One region of the Serratia sp. TSA_130.1 genome, then DNA from elsewhere that is predicted to be linked to it. Evidence: predicted binding sites of a transcription regulator. Region 1 holds the regulator's gene; each other region holds the start of a gene.
The links. The regulator LexA, encoded in region 1, represses DNA repair genes until DNA is damaged. The targets are predictions, from matches to a motif close to TNCTGTATGTACATACAGNA.
Positions count from the first base shown of each region.

Region 2: ACUTQY_RS08420 (DNA translocase FtsK 4TM domain-containing protein) is a predicted target of LexA. The motif match lies at 3,431-3,450, and genes of this name have one in related genera.
Region 3: rmuC (DNA recombination protein RmuC) is a predicted target of LexA. The motif match lies at 2,025-2,044, and genes of this name have one in related genera.
Region 4: umuD (translesion error-prone DNA polymerase V autoproteolytic subunit) is a predicted target of LexA. The motif match lies at 2,893-2,912, and genes of this name have one in related genera.

Region 1 is NZ_JBQZFS010000010.1:34,363-39,899, reverse strand. Features, by position in the region: gene plsB (glycerol-3-phosphate 1-O-acyltransferase PlsB) at 1-1,423, opposite strand, end outside; gene ACUTQY_RS23645 (diacylglycerol kinase) at 1,572-1,940, shown strand; gene lexA (transcriptional repressor LexA) at 2,043-2,651, shown strand; gene dinF (MATE family efflux transporter DinF) at 2,755-4,092, shown strand; gene ACUTQY_RS23630 (CsbD family protein) at 4,408-4,617, shown strand; gene zur (zinc uptake transcriptional repressor Zur) at 4,720-5,232, opposite strand; gene ACUTQY_RS23620 (hypothetical protein) at 5,355-5,537, shown strand, end outside.
Region 2 is NZ_JBQZFS010000002.1:355,620-361,156, forward strand. Features, by position in the region: gene ACUTQY_RS08420 (DNA translocase FtsK 4TM domain-containing protein) at 1-3,365, opposite strand, end outside; gene lrp (leucine-responsive transcriptional regulator Lrp) at 3,486-3,980, opposite strand; gene ACUTQY_RS08430 (hypothetical protein) at 4,036-4,476, shown strand; gene trxB (thioredoxin-disulfide reductase) at 4,635-5,537, shown strand, end outside.
Region 3 is NZ_JBQZFS010000006.1:268,237-273,773, forward strand. Features, by position in the region: gene udp (uridine phosphorylase) at 1-283, shown strand, start outside; gene ACUTQY_RS20150 (tyrosine-protein phosphatase) at 578-1,360, shown strand; gene ACUTQY_RS20155 (DedA family protein) at 1,440-1,970, shown strand; gene rmuC (DNA recombination protein RmuC) at 2,111-3,658, shown strand; gene ubiE (bifunctional demethylmenaquinone methyltransferase/2-methoxy-6-polyprenyl-1,4-benzoquinol methylase UbiE) at 3,737-4,492, shown strand; gene ubiJ (ubiquinone biosynthesis protein UbiJ) at 4,506-5,114, shown strand; gene ubiB (ubiquinone biosynthesis regulatory protein kinase UbiB) at 5,111-5,537, shown strand, end outside.
Region 4 is NZ_JBQZFS010000001.1:593,776-599,312, reverse strand. Features, by position in the region: gene fdhD (formate dehydrogenase accessory sulfurtransferase FdhD) at 1-713, opposite strand, end outside; partial or broken gene ACUTQY_RS02825 (DNA polymerase V) at 1,008-1,199, shown strand; gene ACUTQY_RS02820 (hypothetical protein) at 1,214-1,459, shown strand; partial or broken gene ACUTQY_RS02815 (resolvase) at 1,577-1,759, shown strand; gene ACUTQY_RS02810 (hypothetical protein) at 1,865-2,236, shown strand; partial or broken gene ACUTQY_RS02805 (SOS response-associated peptidase family protein) at 2,550-2,729, shown strand; gene umuD (translesion error-prone DNA polymerase V autoproteolytic subunit) at 2,918-3,352, shown strand; gene umuC (translesion error-prone DNA polymerase V subunit UmuC) at 3,355-4,671, shown strand; gene aceE (pyruvate dehydrogenase (acetyl-transferring), homodimeric type) at 4,699-5,537, opposite strand, start outside.

The DNA.
Region 1 (5,537 bases):
TCAACGGCAGCGGTTCGCCGAAGTTGACGTAACCCTGGCCCAGATTGCGCAGTTTGCGCAGGCCGCGCAGCATCTGCAACAGGCTCTCTTTTTCCTTGGTGGCGCCGCGCAGCTCTTTGGCGTAGGTGCCCACTTCCATCACATGCTCGTAGCCGATGTAGATCGGCACCAGCGTGATCGGACGGGCGCCGCCGCGCAGCATCGCCTGGATGGTCATCGACAGGGTGCCGGTTTTCGGTTCCAGCAGACGCCCGGTGCGGGAGCGGCCGCCTTCCACGAAGTATTCCACCGAGTAACCGCGGGTGAACAGCTCGCCGAGGTATTCGCGGAACACCGTCGAGTAAAGCTTGTTGCCCTTGAAGGTGCGGCGGATGAAGAACGCGCCCAGGCGACGGAAGATCGGGCCGGCCGGCCAGAAGTTGAGGTTGATGCCCGCGGCGATGTGCGGCGGCACCAGGCCCTGGTGATACAGCACGTAGGACAGCAGCAGATAGTCCATGTGGCTGCGGTGGCAGGGCACGTAGACGATCTCGTGGCCGTCCTGCGCCAGCTGGCGCACGCGCTCGGCGTTGGTGACGTTGATGCCCTGATACAGCCGGTTCCAGGTCCAGCTCAGCACGCGATCGGACAGACGCACGGTTTCGTAGGAGAAGTCGGCGGCGATCTCTTCCATCAACGCGATGGCGTTCTGCTGGGCCTTCTCGTGCGAGATCTTCTTGCTGCGCGCTTCGTCCTCGACCGCTTTTTCGATCGCTTTGGACGCCAACAGCTTGTTGAACAGATCCTGACGGGCCGGCAGGCTTGGGCCTACAGCGGCCAGGCGTTGACGCGAGAAGTGCATGCGCGCCACGCGCGCCAGTTTCTGCGCGATGGTTTTATCCGTGCCGTGTTCGGTGGCCATGCGGCGCAGCGAAACGGTGTTGGAGAAGCGCACGAAGCTGTCGCGGCCGAGCCACAGCACGGCGAAGAATTTTTGCACGCCGTTCAACAGACGCAGGTGCGGCGTGCCGTGGCCTTCGCGGCCCGGCGAGCGGCCGAACATGACCGAAACCGGCAGCATCTGAATGTCGAGATCCGGATTGCTGCGATGCAGATCCAGGTAGTCGTGGAACAGCTTTACCGACTCTTCTTTCGGGGTGTAGTAGCGGAACACGCGCGGGCCGTCGTGAATGAACACGTAGCTCGGCAGCACAGTGCCGTCGATCTCCAGCGCGTTGAGCGGATCGGGCAGATCCTGCGCCAGGCACTGGGTGCGCAGCGTCAGCAAATCCGCCTTGGAATTGTAAGGTAAAACATACAAAATCGGCCGTGAGGGATCCAACCCTAGCTCGGTAACCGGATCTGAAGGGATGACCTTACTTCTTACCAACAATTTAAGTGGTAAATTCAATATTTTATAATAAATTTTACGCCAACCTGACATAACAACGTGAAGCCTCTTGTTAGCAATGCGCCGCAAGCATACCAGAAACCGGGTAGCAGATCTGTGGTGTTCGAAAACCGAGAGCCGTCAGCGCGGACTGTTCTAGACTCTTTTTATTATGACCGACCTCTGAGAAAGGCACGAAAACATGGCAAACCAAGCAACCGGATTGACCCGCATCATCAAGGCCGCCGGCTATTCTTATAAAGGGCTTTCCGCCGCCTGGCAACACGAGGCGGCGTTCCGCCAGGAACTGGTGGTGACCCTCCTGGCTATCATACTGGCTGTCTGGCTGGACGTGGGTGCGATAGCGCGCATTTTATTGATCGGATCGGTGGCGCTGGTGATGATCGTCGAGATCCTGAACAGCGCGATCGAGGCGGTGGTGGATCGCATCGGCAGCGAACACCATGAGCTGTCCGGGCGGGCCAAGGACATGGGATCGGCGGCGGTGTCGCTGGCGATCGTACTCGCGCTGTTCGTTTGGGGCACGGTCTTGTGGCAGCATTTTGGCTGATGCAAAGCGCCTACTGACTGATTTTTATTTATTCTTCGGTTCCCAATCCGCGCTTACCTGTATATACTCACAGCAAGACTGTATAAACAAACAGGGGGCGGAATGAAAGCACTAACTACCAGACAGCAAGAGGTCTACGATCTGATTCGCGATCATATTTCGCAAACGGGCATGCCGCCGACGCGTGCCGAGATCGCGATGCGTCTGGGGTTCCGTTCGCCTAACGCCGCCGAAGAGCACCTGAAGGCGCTGGCACGCAAAGGCGTGATCGAAATCGTCTCCGGCGCGTCGCGCGGTATCCGCCTGCTGATGGAAGAAGAAGAAGGGCTGCCGCTGATCGGCCGCGTCGCCGCCGGCGAGCCGCTGCTGGCGCAGCAGCACATCGAAGGGCACTACCAGGTGGATCCATCCCTGTTCAAACCGAGCGCCGATTTCCTGTTGCGGGTGAACGGCATGTCGATGCGCGACATCGGCATTCTGGACGGCGATCTGCTGGCGGTGCACAAAACACAAGACGTGCGCAACGGCCAGGTCGTGGTCGCGCGCATCGAAGACGAAGTGACGGTCAAACGCTTGAAAAAGCACGGCAACGTGGTTGAACTGCTGCCGGAGAACAACGAATTCCAACCGATCGTGGTCGATCTGCGCCAGCAGAATTTCACGATCGAAGGGCTGGCGGTCGGCGTGATCCGCAACGGCGACTGGATTTAATCGCCGCGCCATTACCGCCGCTCCCTGTATCAATCGCCCCTGTTTTGGGGCGTTTTTGTTTCTGACTTCGCCCTTCGTCACTCTGTCACAGGAACATCCCATCATGCGCCTGATTTCCGCCTTCACCAGCGACACCGATAAAGCCCTGTGGCGCCTCGCCCTGCCGATGATTTTCTCCAATATCACCGTGCCGCTGCTCGGGCTGGTGGACACCGCGGTGATCGGCCACCTCGACAGCCCGATCTATTTGGGAGGCGTGGCGATCGGCGCGGTGGCGACCAGCTTCCTGTTCATGCTGCTGCTGTTCCTGCGCATGAGCACCACCGGCCTCGCGGCGCAGGCGCTGGGAGCGAAGAACCCGCAGGCGCTGGCGCGCGCCTTTATGCAACCGCTGCTGCTGGCGTTGTTGGCCGGGGGGGCGATCGTCCTGTTGCGCTACCCGCTGATCGAACTGGCGCTGCGGATCGTCGGCGGCGATGGCGCGGTGCTGGAGCAGGCGCGGCGTTTTCTTGAGATCCGCTGGTTGAGCGCGCCAGCGGCGCTGGCCAACCTGGTGCTGCTGGGCTGGCTGCTCGGCGTGCAGTACGTGCGTGCGCCGGTGATCCTGCTGATCGTCGGCAACCTGCTGAACATCGTGCTGGATATTTGGCTGGTGATGGGCCTGGGTTGGAACGTGCGAGGGGCGGCGGCGGCCACCGCCATCGCCGAATATGCCACGCTATTGCTCGGCCTGTGGCTGGCGTGGCGGGTGATGCGTCTGCGTGGTATTACCCTGGCGATGTTGCGTCAGGCCTGGCGTGGCGATCTGCGTCGCCTGCTGGCGCTCAATCGCGACATCATGTTGCGTTCATTGCTGCTGCAGCTGTGCTTTGCGTCGCTGACCATTTTCGGCGCTCGCCTGGGGAGCGATGTGGTGGCGGTTAACGCGGTGTTGATGAACCTGCTGACGTTTACCGCCTATGCGCTCGACGGCTTCGCTTATGCGGTGGAGGCCCATTCCGGCCACGCCTACGGCGCCCGGGACGGCAGCCAACTGCGTAAGGTGTGGCACGCGGCCTGCAGGCAGGCGGGGCTGGTCGCGTTGGCCTTCGGCCTGGCGTATGCCGTTACCGGCCAGCAGATCGTGGCGGCGTTGACCTCCCTACCGGAGCTGCGCGCGTTGGCCGCCCACTATTTACCGTGGCAGGTCATTTTGCCGCTGGTCGGGGTGTGGTGCTATTTGCTGGATGGCATGTTTATCGGCGCCACGCGCGGCGCTGAGATGCGTAACAGCATGGCGGTGGCCGCGGCAGGGTACGGTCTGACGCTGTTCAGTGTGCCGCTGCTTGGCAATCACGGGCTCTGGCTGGCGCTGGCGGTGTTTCTGACGTTGCGTGGCGTGGCATTGGGCTGGATTTGGCACCGTCACCAGGTGCGCGGCAGCTGGTTTACTGCACATTAAACCGGACGTTTTGTTGGGTTAATGGTTAGTTTTTCTTATGATTTTGGTCATGTTTGCTTACATGTTTTCAGCCTTGATCTGTTCGCGTTAGTTCGTTGTTTGTTAGCGTTTTTTGTTTTTATTTTGTTTGTTAATGGTTTTTTATTCTGTGTTTTGGCTTTTTTATTTCCATGTTTAACTAGAATGAATCATGTGGCTGGTAAATGAAGGGGAGCGGTGCTTCTTAAGGTGAAGGAAGCATCGGCCAGAAAAATTTCTGGTTAACCCCGACCGGCAACAGGGATCACTGATTCACCACAGGTTAACGGAGAGACTATGAATAAAGATCAAGCCGACGGTAACTGGAAGCAGCTGAAAGGCAAAGTGAAAGAGAAATGGGGCAAGCTGACCGATGACGATCTGACGGTCATCGAAGGGAAACGCGAACAGCTGGTCGGCAAAATTCAGGAGCGCTACGGTTACCAGAAAGAGGCGGCCGAAAAAGAGGTGAAGGCCTGGGAAGATCACACCAAACACCGCTGGTAACACGCAGGGCCGCCACTGACGGCGGCCGGCAACAGCGCAGGCCGGCGTCGCTCCATCCTCTGGCGCCCCGGCCGCAGGTACAGGGAAGTACCTGACTTCGTCTTACTTCTTCTTGATGGCGATGCTGTGATCGTGTTCGGCGCAGTCATGCTTGCTGTCACAAGCTTCAACTTCAACGCAACCGGCGCACAGACCGTGCGCTTCCACCACGCTGTGCCGCAGTGCAAATCCGGCTTCCTGTGCCAGCTTCTGCAGCGTTTCCTCCACGCCTTCGGTGGTGCGTTCGGTCACCTGGCCGCAGCGGTCGCAGATAAACAGCGCGGACGTATGCATCGGCTGTTCGAAATGGTGGCACAGCACGTAGCTGTTGGCCGATTCCACTCTATGGATAAACCCTTGCTCCAGCAGAAAATCCAGCGCGCGGTATACCGTCGGCGGCTTGGCCTGCGGTTCGGCGACGCGCAGCAGATCGAGCAGGTCATATGCGCTGATTGCACCGGGTTGCTGAGTCATCAGACGCAGCACTTCCAGCCGTTGCGGCGTCAATCGCACATTGCGTTGCTGGCAGAGGCGTTCAGCCTGCGCCAGCAGCTTTTCCTGGGTGGTTGAGTTCATCGCAAATATCCCGGTACGTAAAAAAGCCGATTTTACCATGATTACGGCGAATCGCCGAGAGTTGCCCCCTTTTCCCCTGATGATAGCGCAGGGAAAGGCGCGCCGATCGCGCTAAAAGAGAGATGCGTCACAACTTTTCCCCGCCGTCGGGCGGCAAATCAACGTTGCCGTTTTTAGCGCTGGAGAGCGGGGGACGAGAGCGGTATAACGCCTTTCACCCGCGTGATGAGCAGGAGCCCTGTGTGATGACGGAAAGAGAGAAGCTGTTAAGCGGCCTGGAGTACAACAGCCGCGATGAAGAACTG
Region 2 (5,537 bases), on a different contig from region 1:
TTATATTGGGGCCGCTCGCGCGCTTTCCAATCCTTGACCACCGCGTGCACTTCCTGATCGCGCACGAATGCGCCATGTACGCGCACCGGAATTGAGGAGTTCGGCGCCAGATAGAGCATGTCACCCATACCCAGCAAGGACTCGGCGCCCCCCTGATCGAGGATGGTGCGGGAGTCGATTTTGCTCGACACGGTAAAGGCGATACGCGTCGGGATGTTGGCCTTGATCAGGCCGGTGATCACATCCACCGACGGACGCTGGGTCGCCAGCACCAGGTGGATGCCCGCCGCACGCGCTTTTTGCGCCAGACGGGCGATCAGCTCTTCGACCTTCTTGCCGACCGTCATGATCAGGTCGGCGAATTCGTCGACCATCACCACGATGTACGGCTCTTTCTCCAACACCGGCGGCGTGATGTCCATGCTGTCGGTCGGCTTCCAGAATGGATCCGGGATCGGACGCCCCATCGCTTCGGCCTGATCGACGCGCTCGTTGTAGCCGGCCAGGTTACGCACGCCCAGAGCTGACATCAGCTTATAGCGGCGTTCCATTTCGCCCACGCACCAGCGCAGCGCATTGGCGGCGTCTTTCATGTCGGTGACCACGTCGGTCAACAGGTGCGGAATGCCTTCGTAAACCGACAACTCCAGCATTTTCGGGTCAATCATGATAAAGCGCACTTCTTTCGGCGTGGCCTTATACAGGATGCTCAGGATCATGGCGTTGACCCCGACCGATTTACCGGAGCCGGTGGTACCGGCGACCAGCAAGTGCGGCATTTTGCCCAGATCGGCCACCACCGGCTCGCCGGAGATGTCTTTACCCAATACGATGGACAGCGGCGACGGGTTGTCGCGGAAGGCCGGGCAATCCAGCACCTCGCGCAGGTATACCGTTTGCCGCTTGGCGTTCGGCAGCTCCAGACCGACATAAGGCTTACCGGGGATCACTTCCACCACGCGCACTGCCGAAGTCGACAGCGAGCGCGCCAGATCGCGCGACAGGTTGGAAATGCGCGCCGCTTTAACGCCCGGCGCCAGATCCAGCTCGAAGCGGGTGATGACCGGCCCCGGCAGGATGTCCACCACGTCGGCTTTCACGCGATAATCGGCCAGGCTGGCCTCCACCAGGCGCGCTTTCTGTTCCAGCGCGAAGGAATCGACCGGCTCCACTTCTTTCGGCGCTTCGGTCAGCAGATCCAGCGTCGGCAGAGGCGTGGTCGGTTTCTGCAGCGGCTGATCGTTGCGCATCAGGAACGGGTGAATCAAGCTGTCCATCGCCGGATGCTGCTCGGCCTGAGGTTGCTGAGGCTGCTGCACCTGCGGCTGTTGCTGCTGATATTGCTGCTGATACGGTTGCTGCTGCGGCTGTTGGTATTGTTGAGGCTGCGGGTGCGATTGCTGAGGTTGGGCAGCCGGCGCCGCAGGCTCAAACTGGCCGAACGGCACGTCGTCCTCTTGCTCGCTTTCCAGTTCAATGCGCTCTTCAAGCTGCGGCGACAGCGTGAACATCGGCTCGCTCGGGCCATCGTCCACCAGATCCGCCATCGGCGAGAAGCTGAAAGCATTGCGGGTATCGACCGGGCTGGCGGCCGGCGCCTGCGGAGCAGGCTCTTGCTGGCCATAACGCGCCTGCTGCTGCTCGGCGAATGCCTGACGCAGCGCAGCCTCTTGCCGCGCCGCTTCGTCGTCCTGCTGGTCTTCGCCGTAACGCTGGCTCTGTTGCTCGGCGAACGCTTTGCTCAGCTCAGCCTCCTGCTGAGCCTGTTCATCATCCTGCTCCGGCGCGTAGCTTTCGCCGTAGCGCTGGCTTTGCTGCTCGGCGAACGCCTGGCGCAGCGCGGCTTCTTGCAGCGCCTCTTCTTCCTGCGGGTTCGCCGCCGTCAGCTGTTGAGGCTCCGCCTCTGTCTGGCGCTGTTCCTGTTCGGCCGCACGCTGCGAAGGCAGCTTGATACCGTAGGAAGCCAGCTCGCGACGGGTCGGGATGCGCACCGGGTTCGGCCGCGGCAGCTCAGGACCGATGCCCTGCTTAACCTGCGGGTTGCCGTCGCTGGTCGCCGTGAAGGCCGGCATAAAGGTCGCCGCCGCAACGCCCGCAGCAGCGGCTGCCGCCGTATCCGGCTGCGGTTTGGCGCCGGTGGCGCTGAAACCGCTCGAACTGCCGATGTCAACGCTGTCACGCTGTGCGGCGGTAAAATCAAAGGGAGAACGCGCCGGCGGCTGCGGCGCGGCCGGCTCTTGCCAGTTGCCAAGGCGCGGCTCATCGTCATCCTGATAAGGATCGACAGGACGCGTCGCCTTAGGCGCAGGCGTTTCTTCCGGGATCTCGAAGGAATACAGCGGCGGCGTAGCGTCTTGCGCCGGCGCACTTACCGGGTGCTGATTGACCGAGGCCGGCGCGGCCGGCGCCACCGTTACCGACGGCGCCTGAGCGGCGATCGGCGCAGCAACGGGCTCGTGGATCTCTGCCTTCACCGTCGGTGCAGGCGAAGCCACCGGCGCGCTGGGTGCGGCTACTGCTTCAAGCTCACCATCGTCGGCGCGCAGGCCGCTGAGCAACGGATCGGCGGCGTCTTCCGCCGCCGCTTTGGCGCTTTCGGTAACCGAAGGCGCGGAGAACAGCACGTCGTCATCGGCGGCCGCGGCTCCGGCGGCGGTCGCGGCAACCGCTGCGGCGGCACCCTTCCCTGCCTGCTCAGGCTCGTCGTCAACGTAACGCTCGTCATCTTCGAAATAGCGCTCTTCGCGGCGTGAGCGATTGGTCATCACCGTCGCAACGCCCAACACCGCCCCGCCGATCTTCTCGGCGATCACCAGCCAGGACCAGCCGGTAAACAGTGTCAACCCCGCCGCCCATACGCACAGCAGCGCCAGCGTAGCGCCGATGCCGTTGAACCACGGCAACATGGCGTTGCTCAGCAGGCTGCCGATCACGCCGCCGGAGGCGAAGTAATAGAGATCGTCAACGTTCAGCGCCGCCAACCCACAGGAGGTGAGCACTAACGCCAGGGTGCCGATCAGGCGCAGGGAAAGCGCGAAATAGTCGATGTAGTCTCTGTTGCTGCGTTGGCGATAAGCCGCCCAGCACAGGACCAGCATGATCGGCGGTATCGCGTAGGCGAGCACCCCGAAGGTGAAGAACAGCGTATCGGCCAACCAGGCCCCGACACCGCCGCCCAGATTGTGAATCGGCTCATGCCACGCGGTCTGCGACCAGCTTGGGTCAGACGGGTTGAAACTGACCAACGCAGCCATGAGGTAAACGGCAAAAATCGCTACCACGATAAGCACAGCTTCCAGCAAACGCCGGCCACTGCTGAGTCTTTTCAGGGTAACTTCTTTATCTTCTGTATATTCCTGGCTCAAGAAAGGCTCTCCAGGTTCCTGTTAGCTGACATAGCAACAGCGCCGAGAAACTGCCCCGGCGCCGAAACTGTATGAATAAACAGGAGTGTAACCAATTTAATCAGGTTTTGCACCTGCACCTTACCGTGTTTTGATAACCAGACGGTTACTCTGTTTCACTTCTTCCATCACTACGTAGGTACGGGTGTCGTTAACCCCCGGCAAACGCAGCAAGGTTTCACCCAGCAATTTGCGGTAAGCCGACATGTCCGGTACGCGGGTTTTCAACAGGTAGTCGAAATCGCCGGAAACCAGATGACACTCCTGAATCTCTTCAAGCTTCTGCACTGCCGAGTTGAATTGCTCAAACACATCCGGCGCGCCGCGGTTCAATGTGATCTCCACGAAAACCAGCAGGGACGCATCCAGATAATGCGGGTTCAGCAATGCGGTATAGCCATGAATGAAACCCTGGCGCTCGAGACGGCGCACGCGTTCCAAACATGGTGTCGGGGATAACCCCACGCGCTTCGAAAGCTCGACGTTCGAAATACGCCCATCCTTCTGCAGCTCATTCAGGATGTTGCGGTCGATACGGTCAAGATCTTTACCCGGGCGTTTCTTGTTGTCTGCCATTATTATTGTCTCTCTTATTTTCTTCCGTGCACTTGCCACACCCTAGCCAACGTCAATGTGTAAGGGTTCGTTCCAAGCGAAGACCCGATGCCTGTCATGTGCTTCTTCACTACCATCATTCCACGCCGCGCAGCCTGTCTGTCCAACTCCGCGCAGCGCCGGCAACGATGTTTCGGTCGAGAAAAAATCAGCAAACGCTTGCGCGCCCTGCTCCGCACTCCCGCTGCGTATCGTCGCCTTGCGGCGCAAATACGTACGATTTGCTGGTGTTACGGGGATAATTTCTTCTTCCTATGATGTTTTCGCAAATGCGCAGCGGATTGTCAAAGTAAAAGAAGCAAAATCAGAACAACGTACCGTCATGAAAAGTCTGCATCCCATTTTTGATTATGAATCGCTGGCTGATAAACCCCGGTCGGGAGCGGCGGAAGCCGCAGAGTGCGCCGTTTTTGCACGGTTGGCGATTCGCTGGCCGAATGCGGCTTTGATAAGTTAAATTTCTGCGTTCGACGACCGATTTACCGACAACGGATGCATTAATAGGCGACAACTATCATACAAATCGTTAACAACGTCGCCCGGCGCTTTTTTTACTGCGCCATTTTCCCTACAATCGGCTTCATTGTCCGCCATTGTGGAATAAAGAGGTTATTCATGGGCACGGCTAAACATAGCAAATTACTGATTCTGGGTTCCGGCCCGGCCGGTTACACCGCCGCCGTCTACGCGGCGCGCGCCAACCTGAACCCGGTGCTGATCACCGGTCTGGAACAAGGCGGCCAGCTGACCACCACCACCGAAGTGGAAAACTGGCCCGGCGACGCCGAAGGCCTGACCGGCCCGGCGTTGATGGAGCGCATGCGCGAGCACGCGGAGAAGTTCCAGACTGAAATCGTCTTCGACCACATCAACAGCGTCGATCTGCAGCAGCGTCCGTTCCGCCTGTTCGGCGACAGCGGTGAATACAGCTGCGACGCGCTGATCATCGCGACCGGCGCCTCCGCCCGCTATCTTGGCCTGCCTTCCGAAGACGCGTTCAAGGGCAAAGGCGTTTCCGCCTGCGCAACCTGCGACGGTTTCTTCTACCGCAACCAGAAAGTCGCAGTGGTCGGCGGCGGCAATACTGCCGTTGAAGAAGCACTGTACCTGTCAAACATCGCCGCCGAGGTTCACCTGATCCACCGTCGCGACAGCTTCCGTTCGGAGAAAATCCTGATCGACCGGCTGATGGAAAAAGTGAAGAGCGGCAACATCGTGCTGCACACCGACCATACGCTGGACGAAGTGCTGGGCGATGAAATGGGCGTGACCGGCGTGCGTATCCGCAGCACCAAAGCGGAAAACGAAACCCGTGAGCTGGAATTGGCCGGCGTGTTCATCGCCATCGGCCACAGCCCGAACACCGGCATCTTCGGCGGTCAGCTGGAGCTGGAAAACGGCTACATCAAGGTGCAGTCCGGCATTCACGGCAATGCGACCCAAACCACTATCCCTGGCGTCTTCGCCGCGGGCGACGTGATGGATCACATCTACCGTCAGGCGATCACCTCAGCTGGC
Region 3 (5,537 bases), on a different contig from region 1:
TACCTTCTATCCGGGCCAGGAACGTTACGATACCTACTCTGGCCGCGTGGTCAGCCGTTTCAAAGGCTCGATGGAAGAATGGCAGGCGATGGGCGTGATGAACTATGAAATGGAATCCGCCACGCTGCTGACCATGTGCGCCAGCCAGGGCCTGCGCGCCGGCATGGTGGCCGGGGTGATCGTTAACCGCACCCAGCAAGAGATCCCGAACGCCGAGACCATGAAAAACACCGAAAGCAAAGCGGTGCAGATCGTGGTGGACGCCGCCCGCCGTCTGCTGTAATCACCTTCCCTCAACGGGCCGCCGACGCGGTCCGTTGAGATTGATGACAAACCTCATGCCATTGCCCGGTTTGCAGAAAGCAGCGGATAACAAACAGGGAAAATCAATTCATTGATTTTCGGCGGATAACCACAAAGGAGGAAAAACCGCGTTTTTTCCTCCTTTGTCAACGGAGTGAACGGGCCGCCGACGCGGTCCGTTTTTCCATTCGCGGCTAATCTGTTACGGTGATACTCCTCAGCGCTGCGCCGATGGCTGCCGCGCGTTGTCAGAACAAAAACAACGAGGACGTTTATGACCGCCCAGATCCTGCTTCATCCTTCGCTTGCGCCGCTCGACGGCGGCATTAACTTCCGTGACTTCGGCGGCAACGGCGTGGCCGACGGGCGCCGCATCAAACGCGGCCTGCTGTTCCGCTCCGGTTCTCTCGAGCGGCTGACGGAAAACGACTGCACTTTCCTCGCTGGGGTGCCGGTGCGTTCGGTGCTGGACTACCGCGATGCCGACGAAGTGCATGCCAAACCGGATATTCTGTGGAATGGCGCCGACTATCACCACGTGCCGGCCAACCCGCTGAGCAGCGAAGTCAACGCCAACCTGGAAAAGCTCACCAACGAAACGCTGGCCGCTTTCGACGCCCGGGCGTTCATGCTGGAGCTGTATCGCCGCCTGCCGTTCGGCAATGCGGCCTATCAGCGGTTGGCGCAGCTGTTGAGCAACCCCGGCGGCGGCGCGATCGTGCAACACTGCGCGGTCGGCAAGGATCGCACCGGGGTCGGTTCGGCGCTGGTGCTGTTCGCGCTGGGGGCCGACGAAGCGACGGTGCTGGAAGACTATCTGCTGACCGAAACCACGCTGGCCGCTTTCCGCGAGCAGATGCTGGATCAGCTGTCTATCAAGTTGAATGCGGCGGCGCTGGAGCAATTCGCCTACGTGCTCAGCGCGCGCGAGGAGTTCCTGATGACGGCGCTGGGCTGCATCCGCCAACAATACGGCTCCACCGACCGCTGGCTGGAAGCGGAATACGGCCTGGGCGCGGCCCAGCGCGAAGTGCTGCGGGCGTTCTACCTCGAGTAAATTGCCGCGTGTTTAGCCGGGGTTTAACTCGCCCCGGCTTATCCTAGGCGGCGAACCATCGCGTATCAGGAGCCCTGCATTGAGCCTCAATGACGTTATTAACTGGGTCAGCGACGTCGTGCGTCAGCACGAAGGCTGGGCCATTCCCATCATCTTCTTCCTGGCGTTCGGCGAGTCGCTGGCGTTTTTGTCGCTGCTGCTGCCGGCCACGGTGATCCTGCTGGCGCTGGGCGCGCTGATCGGCGAAAGCGGCATCGCCTTTTGGCCGATTTGGGCCGCCGCCGCCGCCGGGGCGTTTTTCGGCGACTGGCTCTCGTACTGGATCGGCTACCACTATCAGGATCGGGTGGCCCATATGTGGCCGCTGTCGCGCAATCCGCAGCTGCTGGCGCGCGGCCACGCCTTCTTTGAGCGCTGGGGCGTGCTGGGCATTTTCATTGGCCGCTTCTTCGGCCCGCTGCGCGCCGTGGTGCCGCTGGTGGGGGGCATTTGCGGCATGCCGCAGCGCTACTTCCAGTTGGCCAACGTCACGTCGGCGATGATCTGGGCGTTCGGCATTCTGGCGCCGGGGGCCTTCGGCATCAAGTGGCTCAGCCAGTGGCTGGGCTGATTTCTCGCTAAATTGCGCAGCGCCGCGCAATATTGTGCGCGGCGGGCAAAATCAGGCTGGACATCCATACAGCCTCCCCTTAACGTGACGGGCAATGGGCGTGCGAAACGCCGGAACGGCAAGGTGCAACAGGAGGCAGGGTGGATACCAGTCTGATTTATGGGATTGGCGGCGTCGCGATCGGCATGCTGTTAGGGTGGCTGATCGCCAGTCTGCGAGTGCAGCAGACGAACGCGCAACATGAAACCGAACTGCGGTTGCTGGAGCAAGCGTTGCAGCAGGCGCAGCAGGAGACGGCCGTGCGGCAGGAGGCCCTGCTGCGCCACGAACAGCAGTCGCGCCAGAACGAGCTGGAGCTGCGCAACCTGCACAGCCAGCTGGCGGCCGGGCATGAAAAACTGCAACAGCTCAACCATTGGCGCAACGAATGCGAGCTGCTCAACCAAGAGCTGCGCGCCCAGCGCGAGGTGAACAGCGCGCAGGAGGCCGAGCTGCGCGAAGTCACCATCCGTCTGGAAGAGACGCGCATGGCGGCGGAGGAGAAGCAGCGTCTGCTGATCAACAGCGAACAGCGCCTCACTACCCAGTTTGAAAACCTCGCCAACCGCATTTTTGAACACAGCGGCCGCAAGGTGGACGAGCAAAATAAGCAAAGTTTGGATCGGTTACTGCTGCCGCTGCGCGAACAACTGGACGGTTTCCGCCGGCAGGTGCAGGACAGCTTTGGCCAGGAGGCGCGTGAGCGCCATACGCTGACGCACGAGATACGCAATCTGCAGCAGTTGAATGCGCAAATGGCGCGCGAGGCCATCAACCTCACCAAGGCGCTGAAAGGCGACAACAAGACCCAGGGCAACTGGGGTGAAGTGGTGCTGAGCCGGGTGCTGGAGGCCTCCGGCCTGCGCGAAGGGCACGAGTATGAAACGCAGGTCAACGTGCGGGTAGATCATCAGAGTCGCATGCAGCCCGATGTGATCGTGCGCCTGCCGCAGGGCAAGGATGTCGTGATCGACGCCAAGATGTCGCTGATCGCCTACGAGCGCTATTTCAACGGTGAAGACGAGGCGGAGCGCGAAGCGGCGCTGAGCGAACATATCGCTTCGCTGCGTGGCCACATTCGCATGCTGGGCCGTAAGGACTACCAGCAGCTGCCGGGGCTGCGTTCGCTGGACTATGTGCTGATGTTCATTCCGGTCGAGCCGGCCTTCCTGCTGGCTATCGATCGCGAGCCGGAGCTGATCAGCGAAGCGCTCAAGCACAACATCATGCTGGTCAGCCCGACCACGTTGCTGGTGGCGCTGCGTACCATCACCAACCTGTGGCGCTATGAGCATCAGAGCCAGAATGCCCAGCGCATCGCCGAGCGCGCGGCGAAACTGTATGACAAGATGCGGCTGTTCGTGGACGATATGTCCGCGCTGGGGCAGAGCCTGGACAAGGCGCAGGGCAGTTATCGTCAGGCGATGAACAAACTGAGCGAAGGCCGTGGTAATCTTATCGGCCAAATTGAAGGTTTCCGTGCGCTGGGGGTTGAGGTCAAGCGGCCGATAAACCCGCTGCTGGCGCAGCAAGCCGGCGCGCAACACGATGAAGCGGAAGAGGCGAACGACGACGAGGTTGCCGCGCTGCCGCAGACGAACGACGATGATGATACCACCGGGGAACCGGGCTTCGTTTCGCACGGCTGAGGCCGTGGCGAGGTGGGGTATTCCTCGGGCTTCTGGTACACTCATCCACACAAAATTGACTGAATAGCAGGCAGGACAATGGCAGATCAATCGCAGGAAACCACCGATTTCGGTTTTCGCACCGTCGCTAGAGACGAAAAACAGGCCATGGTGGCGGACGTTTTTCATTCGGTAGCGGCAAAGTATGACGTGATGAACGACCTGATGTCGTTCGGCATCCACCGTATCTGGAAGCGTTTCACCATTGACTGCAGCGGCGTGCGCCGCGGGCAGCGCGTGCTGGATCTGGCCGGTGGCACCGGCGACCTGGCCGCCAAGTTCTCCCGCATGGTTGGCGAGCAGGGGCAGGTGGTGCTGGCGGACATCAACGATTCGATGCTGAAGATGGGGCGCGAGAAGCTGCGCGATCGCGGCATCGTCGGCAACATCAATTACGTGCAGGCCAACGCCGAGGCGCTGCCGTTCCCGGACAATTACTTCGATTGCATCACCATCTCCTTTGGCCTGCGTAACGTCACCGACAAAGACAAAGCGCTGCGTTCGATGTTCCGCGTGCTGAAGCCGGGCGGCCGCCTGTTGGTGCTGGAGTTCTCCAAACCGCTGCTGGCGCCGCTGAGCAAAGCTTACGACGCATACTCTTTCCACGTGCTGCCGAAGATCGGCGAGCTGGTAGTGAAAGATCCGGACAGCTATCGCTATCTGGCGGAATCGATCCGTATGCACCCCGATCAGGAAACCCTGAAGGGCATGATGGGCAACGCCGGTTTTGAAAACGTCACCTATTTCAACCTGACCGGTGGGATTGTCGCCCTGCATCGCGGCTTCAAGTTCTGAGAGGGAGATGCCGATGCTGTTTACCCCTCTGCTGACCGGTGCGCTGGAAACCTCGCTGAATAACCTGCTGTTTCGCGATCGCAGCATGAAAGCCGCTCGCCAACGCCTGGCGGGCAAGGTGCTGCGCATCGAACTGGAAGAGTTGGCTTCACCGCTGGTGCTGGTGTTCAGCGAACTGCGCGTGGATGTGCTGGGGCAGTCTGAAGACAGCGCCGATTGCACGGTGCGCAGCCGCATTCCCTCCTTACTGAAGCTGCGCGATCGCCAGCAGTTGCCGGTGCTGATGCGCAGCGGCGAATTGACGGTGGAAGGGGATATTCAGGTGGTGCAACAGCTGGTTGGCCTGCTCGATCTGGCGGAGTGGGATCCGGCGGAATGGCTGGCGCCCTATATCGGCGATATCGCCGCTCAAGGCATTACGCAGGCGCTGGGCAAAGGTGCTTCGTTACTCAAGGCCGGATTGATGCGTCGGCAGCAAGACATGGCTGAGGCGCTGACGGAAGAGTGGCGTCTGGCGCCGGGGCCGCTGGAAGTGGTGTGGTTCAATGAAGAAGTGGATGCGCTCGCCCGCAGCGCGGAAGCGCTGATTGCCCGCATGGATAAGTTGGAGGGCAAGCGATGACCCCAGGCGAACTGCGCCGTTTGTATTTTATCGTCCGCGTTTTTCTCAGCTATGGGCTGGACGAGCTGATCCCGACAATGCGTTTGACGCTGCCGCTGCGCTTCGGCCGCCGGCTGCTGTTCTGGATGCCTAATCGGCACAAGGACAAACCGCTGGGCGAACGTCTGCGGCTGGCGCTGCAGGAATTGGGGCCGGTCTGGATCAAGTTCGGCCAGATGATGTCGACCCGCCGCGATCTGTTCCCGCCGCACATTGCCGATCAGCTGACGCTGCTGCAGGATCGGGTGGCGCCTTTCGACGGTGCGCTGGCGCGCAAGCATATCGAGCTGGCGATGGGCGGCCCGCTGGAAACCTGGTTCGACGACTTCGAGCAGCAGCCGCTGGCGTCCGCCTCGATCGCGCAGGTGCATACCGCGCGGCTGA
Region 4 (5,537 bases), on a different contig from region 1:
GAGACGGCGAACAGGATCTCGACGCCGCACATGGCGGACTTTTGCACCATTTCATAGCTTGCGCGGCTCGAGACCAGCGCCGCCCCTTGCGACCAGGCCTGTTGGCTGCGGTAACCCAGCAGTTTGTCGAGCGCCACATGGCGGCCGACGTCTTCACATCCGCCGCTGAGTGCGCCGTCCGGCTGGATCCAGGCCGCCGCATGGGTGCAGCCGGTCAGTTTTCCCACCGTTTGCACTTCCTGCAGTTGAGCCAACGCCCGGTCGAGTTGGGCCAAATCGAAACGTTGGGTGAAGGGCAGCGGTGCGATGGGCTGAGCAACCTCCTGCAGCTGCTCGACCCCGCAGACGCCGCAGCCGGTGCGGCCGGCCAGGCTGCGGCGCTTCTCTTTCAGCTGCATAAAGCGGCGGCTCGAGAGCTCTACATGCACTTCAATGCCGTTGCAGGCCGGTTGTTGACGGATGTCGTAGATATCGTCGGGGGAGGTGATGATGCCTTCGGACAGCGAAAAACCGATGGCGAAGGCCGCCAGATCTTTTGGCGTCGCCATCATCACCACGTGGGAAATGCCGTTGTACACCAGGGCGACCGGCACTTCTTCCGCCAGCCAATCCTGCTGCGCCTGTGCCAGATCGTTGCGCTGCCAGACCGCGTGGCGCGACAGGCATTCCTGTTTGATATCGTCGGTTTCTGCGAAGAGCAGGTGCTTGTTCATAACGTTCTCGTGACCGTCGGTGACGAGGCGCCGACGAGGATGAATTCTTATTAGCAGGTGTGGGGATTATACAGGATTCTGATCCCGCTCGCGTAGGGAATCACGCCCTGCAGATTATCCACAGTTTTGGTGGATAACGTGTGTGCAAGGGGCAGTGAAACACTTAGCAGGCGTAAAAAAAAATCGCTCAGAAAATTATTATATTACGCGGCAAAGCGCGATCTGCAGGGGGATAGGGGGTTGCACGCGTTCGCGTTTTGTTTATGTTTTACTGTATAAATATACAGTTTGGTTATGATTATGCTGAGCAATTCAAGGTTGTATGCTTTTTCACCAGGTGAGCCCCTAACGTTACCGCTGTTTGCCGATCGCGTGGCCTGCGGTTTTCCCTCCCCGGCGCAGGACTATGTCGAGAGCCGGCTGGATATCGGCAAACTGCTGGTGCGGCACCCCAACGCCACCTACTTCGTGCGCGCCAGCGGTGAGATGGAGCGAGCAGGATGGATCAGGCACTGAATTTTTCACTCAGCTATGCGCAGCTGATCCGGGAAGCAGAAGATGCGATTAAAAAATGCAATCTGAACCAGGGCGGGATGGGTTACACCCTAGAGTTGGGTAAGCCTTCTGCCATTCTGAGTTTCTGGTACGGTCTGGCGCTGCAGGGCTATCCGGGCACAATAATGGATGAACGTGTTGATGCCGACCGGCTGCGCCTGCATGTCCTCATCTATAAGAGAGAGGAGTGACATCGTGGCAACGGTTAACGTCCGCCGGCCGTCGCCGCTGTAGCGACGGATGCTGATTGTGCTGGCCGAACCTGCGCGCCCCCTGCCTGCTGCTGTGGCGCGCGGACGGAACGATCAAGTCGCCGCCAACGGCAAAAGCCGGGAATTGAACGGGCGCATACGTTGGGTAGATACCGGGGAAAGCAGGCAGATCAGGAACGACATCAGAAAGTCCTGTACTACCGACAGATTAAGAAACTGAGCATCCGAGAAACAGCAGACGCGACAGGCTACAGTACTTCCCAAGTTTGTCGCATTTAGGCCTTCTATAAAGAAGTTGAGACTGATTAAAAAGCAGCCTTAATGTACAATAATTTTCGATATCCAAACTGACCCCATGAACAATCAATGAGTTAGAGGTGAAAGATGATTTCATACAAAAAAATCATACCTGCTCTTGTCATATTCGCTTTATCTAATGCTGTGGCATATGCGAATGATTTCGACAAATCAAATGAAGCGATGGCAATTTCAGCAATAGGTTTTTCTGGCTCAAATGCTCGTGTTGCACATGATGTTTGTGGGGCAACCAATGAGAAAATTGATAAATATAAAAAACAAATAAAAGACTCATTAACTAGAGCATTAAAGGATGAACAGTCAGAATTCGATACGCATTGGGATAATGGTTGGAAAAATGCTGATTTTTTGGTTAAGTCATTAAGTAATGATGAAGCCTATAAAAAAGAATATTGCCGAGAGGTTTTAGATGGAATTAATAATCCTGAAATGAATTAAGGATTATTCCTTATTCGGGGTTCTACGCCGGAACCCCAGATTTTTCCGTCCGCTAAAATTATCCCCGGTTGAGCAGCTTTATACCGTCAGCTCGCAGTGGACCATCAGGGGAAATGTGGCGGTACAGCGTTTGTCGGGTTATCCCAAGCTCCTGGCATAACGTACTGACTTTCGTCTCTGGCCGTCCCATTGATGCCATTGCCAGTCGCAATTTTATTGGCGTCATTTTGTAAGGCCGTCCGCCGTTCCTCCCGTGGGCTCTTGCTGAGGCAAGGCCTGCCGCTGTTCTTTGCGGCGCTGTACGCAGCAGAGACCGACGGCCGCGCGCGACTGGCTCGACACCCGCTTAGTCCCGCCCTCTGGTCAAATGCAGGCTGACGTGTACAGCCTGCAGGCAGAGGATTTCGTCTGGCAACCGGTATCGCCCGCCGTCGGCGCCGTTCGCAATGACAATCCCTCACTCATCCTGCCCATCGATACGCCAACGGTCTGAGTGCCGCATTATCCACAGTTTTGGTGGATATCATGTGTGCAAACACACGTGAAGAACGCCAAAAGCTGCAGGAAAAATCGCTCAGAAAATTATTATATTACGCGGCAAAGTGCGATCCGCAGGGGGATTGGGGGTTGCACGCGTTCGCGTTTTGTTTATGCTTAACTGTATAAATATACAGTTTGGTTATGATTATGCTGAGCAATTCAAGGTTGTATGCTTTTTCACCAGGTGAACCCCTAACGTTACCGCTGTTTGCCGATCGCGTGGCCTGCGGCTTTCCTTCCCCGGCGCAGGACTATGTCGAGAGCCGGCTGGATATCGGCAAACTGCTGGTACGGCACCCCAACGCCACCTACTTCGTGCGCGCCAGCGGCGAGTCGATGATCGACGGCAATATTCAGGATGGCGATCTGTTGATTGTCGACAGCGCCCTGACGCCGGAGCACGGCAATATCGTGATCGCTGCGGTGGACGGTGAATTCACCGTCAAAAAGCTGCAGCGCCACCCCGACGTGCGGCTGTTGCCGATGAATCCCGCCTACGCGCCCATCGTGTTCGACGACGAAGCGCAGCTGGAGATTTTCGGCGTGGTGACCTTTATCGTCTACGCGGCGCTGTAACCATGTTCGCCCTGGTAGACGTCAACTGCTTCTACGCTTCCTGCGAGACCATCTTTCGGCCCGACCTGCGGGGGCGGCCGGTGATTGTGTTGTCCAACAACGACGGCTGCGTGATCGCCCGCAGCGCCGAGGCGAAGGCGCTGGGCGTGCCGATGGGCGCGCCTTATTTCAAGATCAAAGAGGAGATGCGCCGTCGCAACGTCGCGGTGTTCTCCTCCAACTACGCGCTGTACGCCGATATGTCCCGCCGGGTGATGGACACGCTGGAGGAGATGGCGCCGGCGGTGGAGATCTATTCACTGGACGAAGCCTTTCTGCGGCTGGACGGCGTGGCGCGCTGCGAAGCGCTGGAACCGTTCGGCCAGCGGGTGCGCGATCGCATCCGGCGCGAGCTGCATTTGACGGTCGGGGTTGGCATTGCGCCGAGCAAAACGCTGGCCAAGCTGGCCAACTTCGCGGCCAAGAAATGGCGCGGCACCGGCGGCGTGGTGGATTTATCCGATCCGGCGCGCCAGCGCAAACTGCTGGCGTTGCTTCCGGTGGAAGAAGTGTGGGGCGTGGGCCGCCGCCTGACGCGCCAGCTGCAGGCGATGGGCATTCACACCGCGCTGCAGCTGGCGGACTGCGATACCCGGCTGGCGCGTAAAACCTTCAGCGTGGTGCTGGAGCGCACGATACGTGAGCTGCGCGGCGAGTCATGCCTGCAATGGGAAGATGAGGCGGCGGCGAAAGAGCAGATCATCTGTTCCCGCTCGTTCGGCCAGCGGTTGACGCACTACCCGCACATGCGCGAGGCGATCTGCAGCTATGCCGAACGCGCCGCCGAAAAGCTGCGACAGGAAAAGCGCTATTGCCGCAACGTGTCGGTGTTTATCAAAACCAGCCCGCATTCGGCGGGCGAAGGCTATTACAGCAATATGGGCACCGCCCGGCTGCAAACGCCGAGCAACGACAGCCGCGACATCATCGCCATGGCGGTGCGCGCGCTGGAGAGCATTTGGCAGGAGGGGCGGCGTTATCTGAAGGGCGGCGTGATGCTGGGGGATTTCAGCGCCGCCGCCATGGCGCAGATCGACCTGTTCGACGACTGCCCGCCGCGCCGCAACAGCGAGCGCCTGATGGCGACCCTCGATCGCCTGAATCAGGAAGGGCGCGGGCGCGTATGGTTCGCCGGGCAGGGGATCGTCAAACCGTGGCAAATGAAGCGCGACATGCTGTCGCCGGCTTACACCACCCGGCTGGCGGATATCCCGCTGGTGCGGCTGGGGGAGCGGGCGCCGCGCGCTGCCGAATCGAAGGAAGAAAAACGCCGCGGGTGACAACCGGCGGCGTGGGTAGGCTGAGTGTTACTTCACCGCAGCCGGATCCGGCTTATCGGGGGCGATGCCGTACAGCGCCATGGCGCGGTTGACCTCGCTGCGGGCGATACGGCCTTCGTCAGCCAGCAGCTTCAGGGCGGCGAGCGCGATGAAATGGCGGTTGACCTCGAAGAACTCACGCAGCGCCTCGCGGGTGTCCGAGCGGCCAAAACCGTCGGTGCCCAAGGCGATAAAGGTGCGGTCGGGCAAGAACGGTTTGATCTGATCGCCGACGATCTTCATATAGTCCGTCGCTACCACTACCGGGCCGGGATGCGCCGCCAGCAGGCTTTGTATATAAGGGACTTTCGGCGGATCTTCCGGATGCAGCAGGTTCCAGCGTTCGGCCGCCATGCCGTTGCGGCGCAGCTCGCTCAGGCTGGTGGCGCTCCAGATATCGCTGGCGACGCCAAAGTCCACGGCCAACAGCTCCGCCGCCGCCAGCGCCTCGCGCATGATGGCGCCGCTGGCGACCAGCTGAGCACGCGGGCTCTCTTGGGTTGTCGCTGCGCTCTGTTTGAGCAAATACGCCCCCTGGATAATCCCGTCCTCTACGCCCGCCGGCATCGGCGGCTGCGGGTATCCCTCATTGAGCAAGGTGATGTAGTAGTAAATATCCTCTTGCTCAACGAACATCCTGCGCATGCCGCTCTGAACGATCACTGCGAGTTCATAGGCATAGGTCGGATCGTAGGAGACGCAGCTGGGGATCACGGAAGACAGCACGTGGCTGTGGCCGTCGTCATGCTGCAAGCCTTCGCCCATCAGGGTGGTTCTGCCGGAGGTGGCGCCGAGCAGGAAACCCTTGGTGCGCGCGTCGGCCGCCG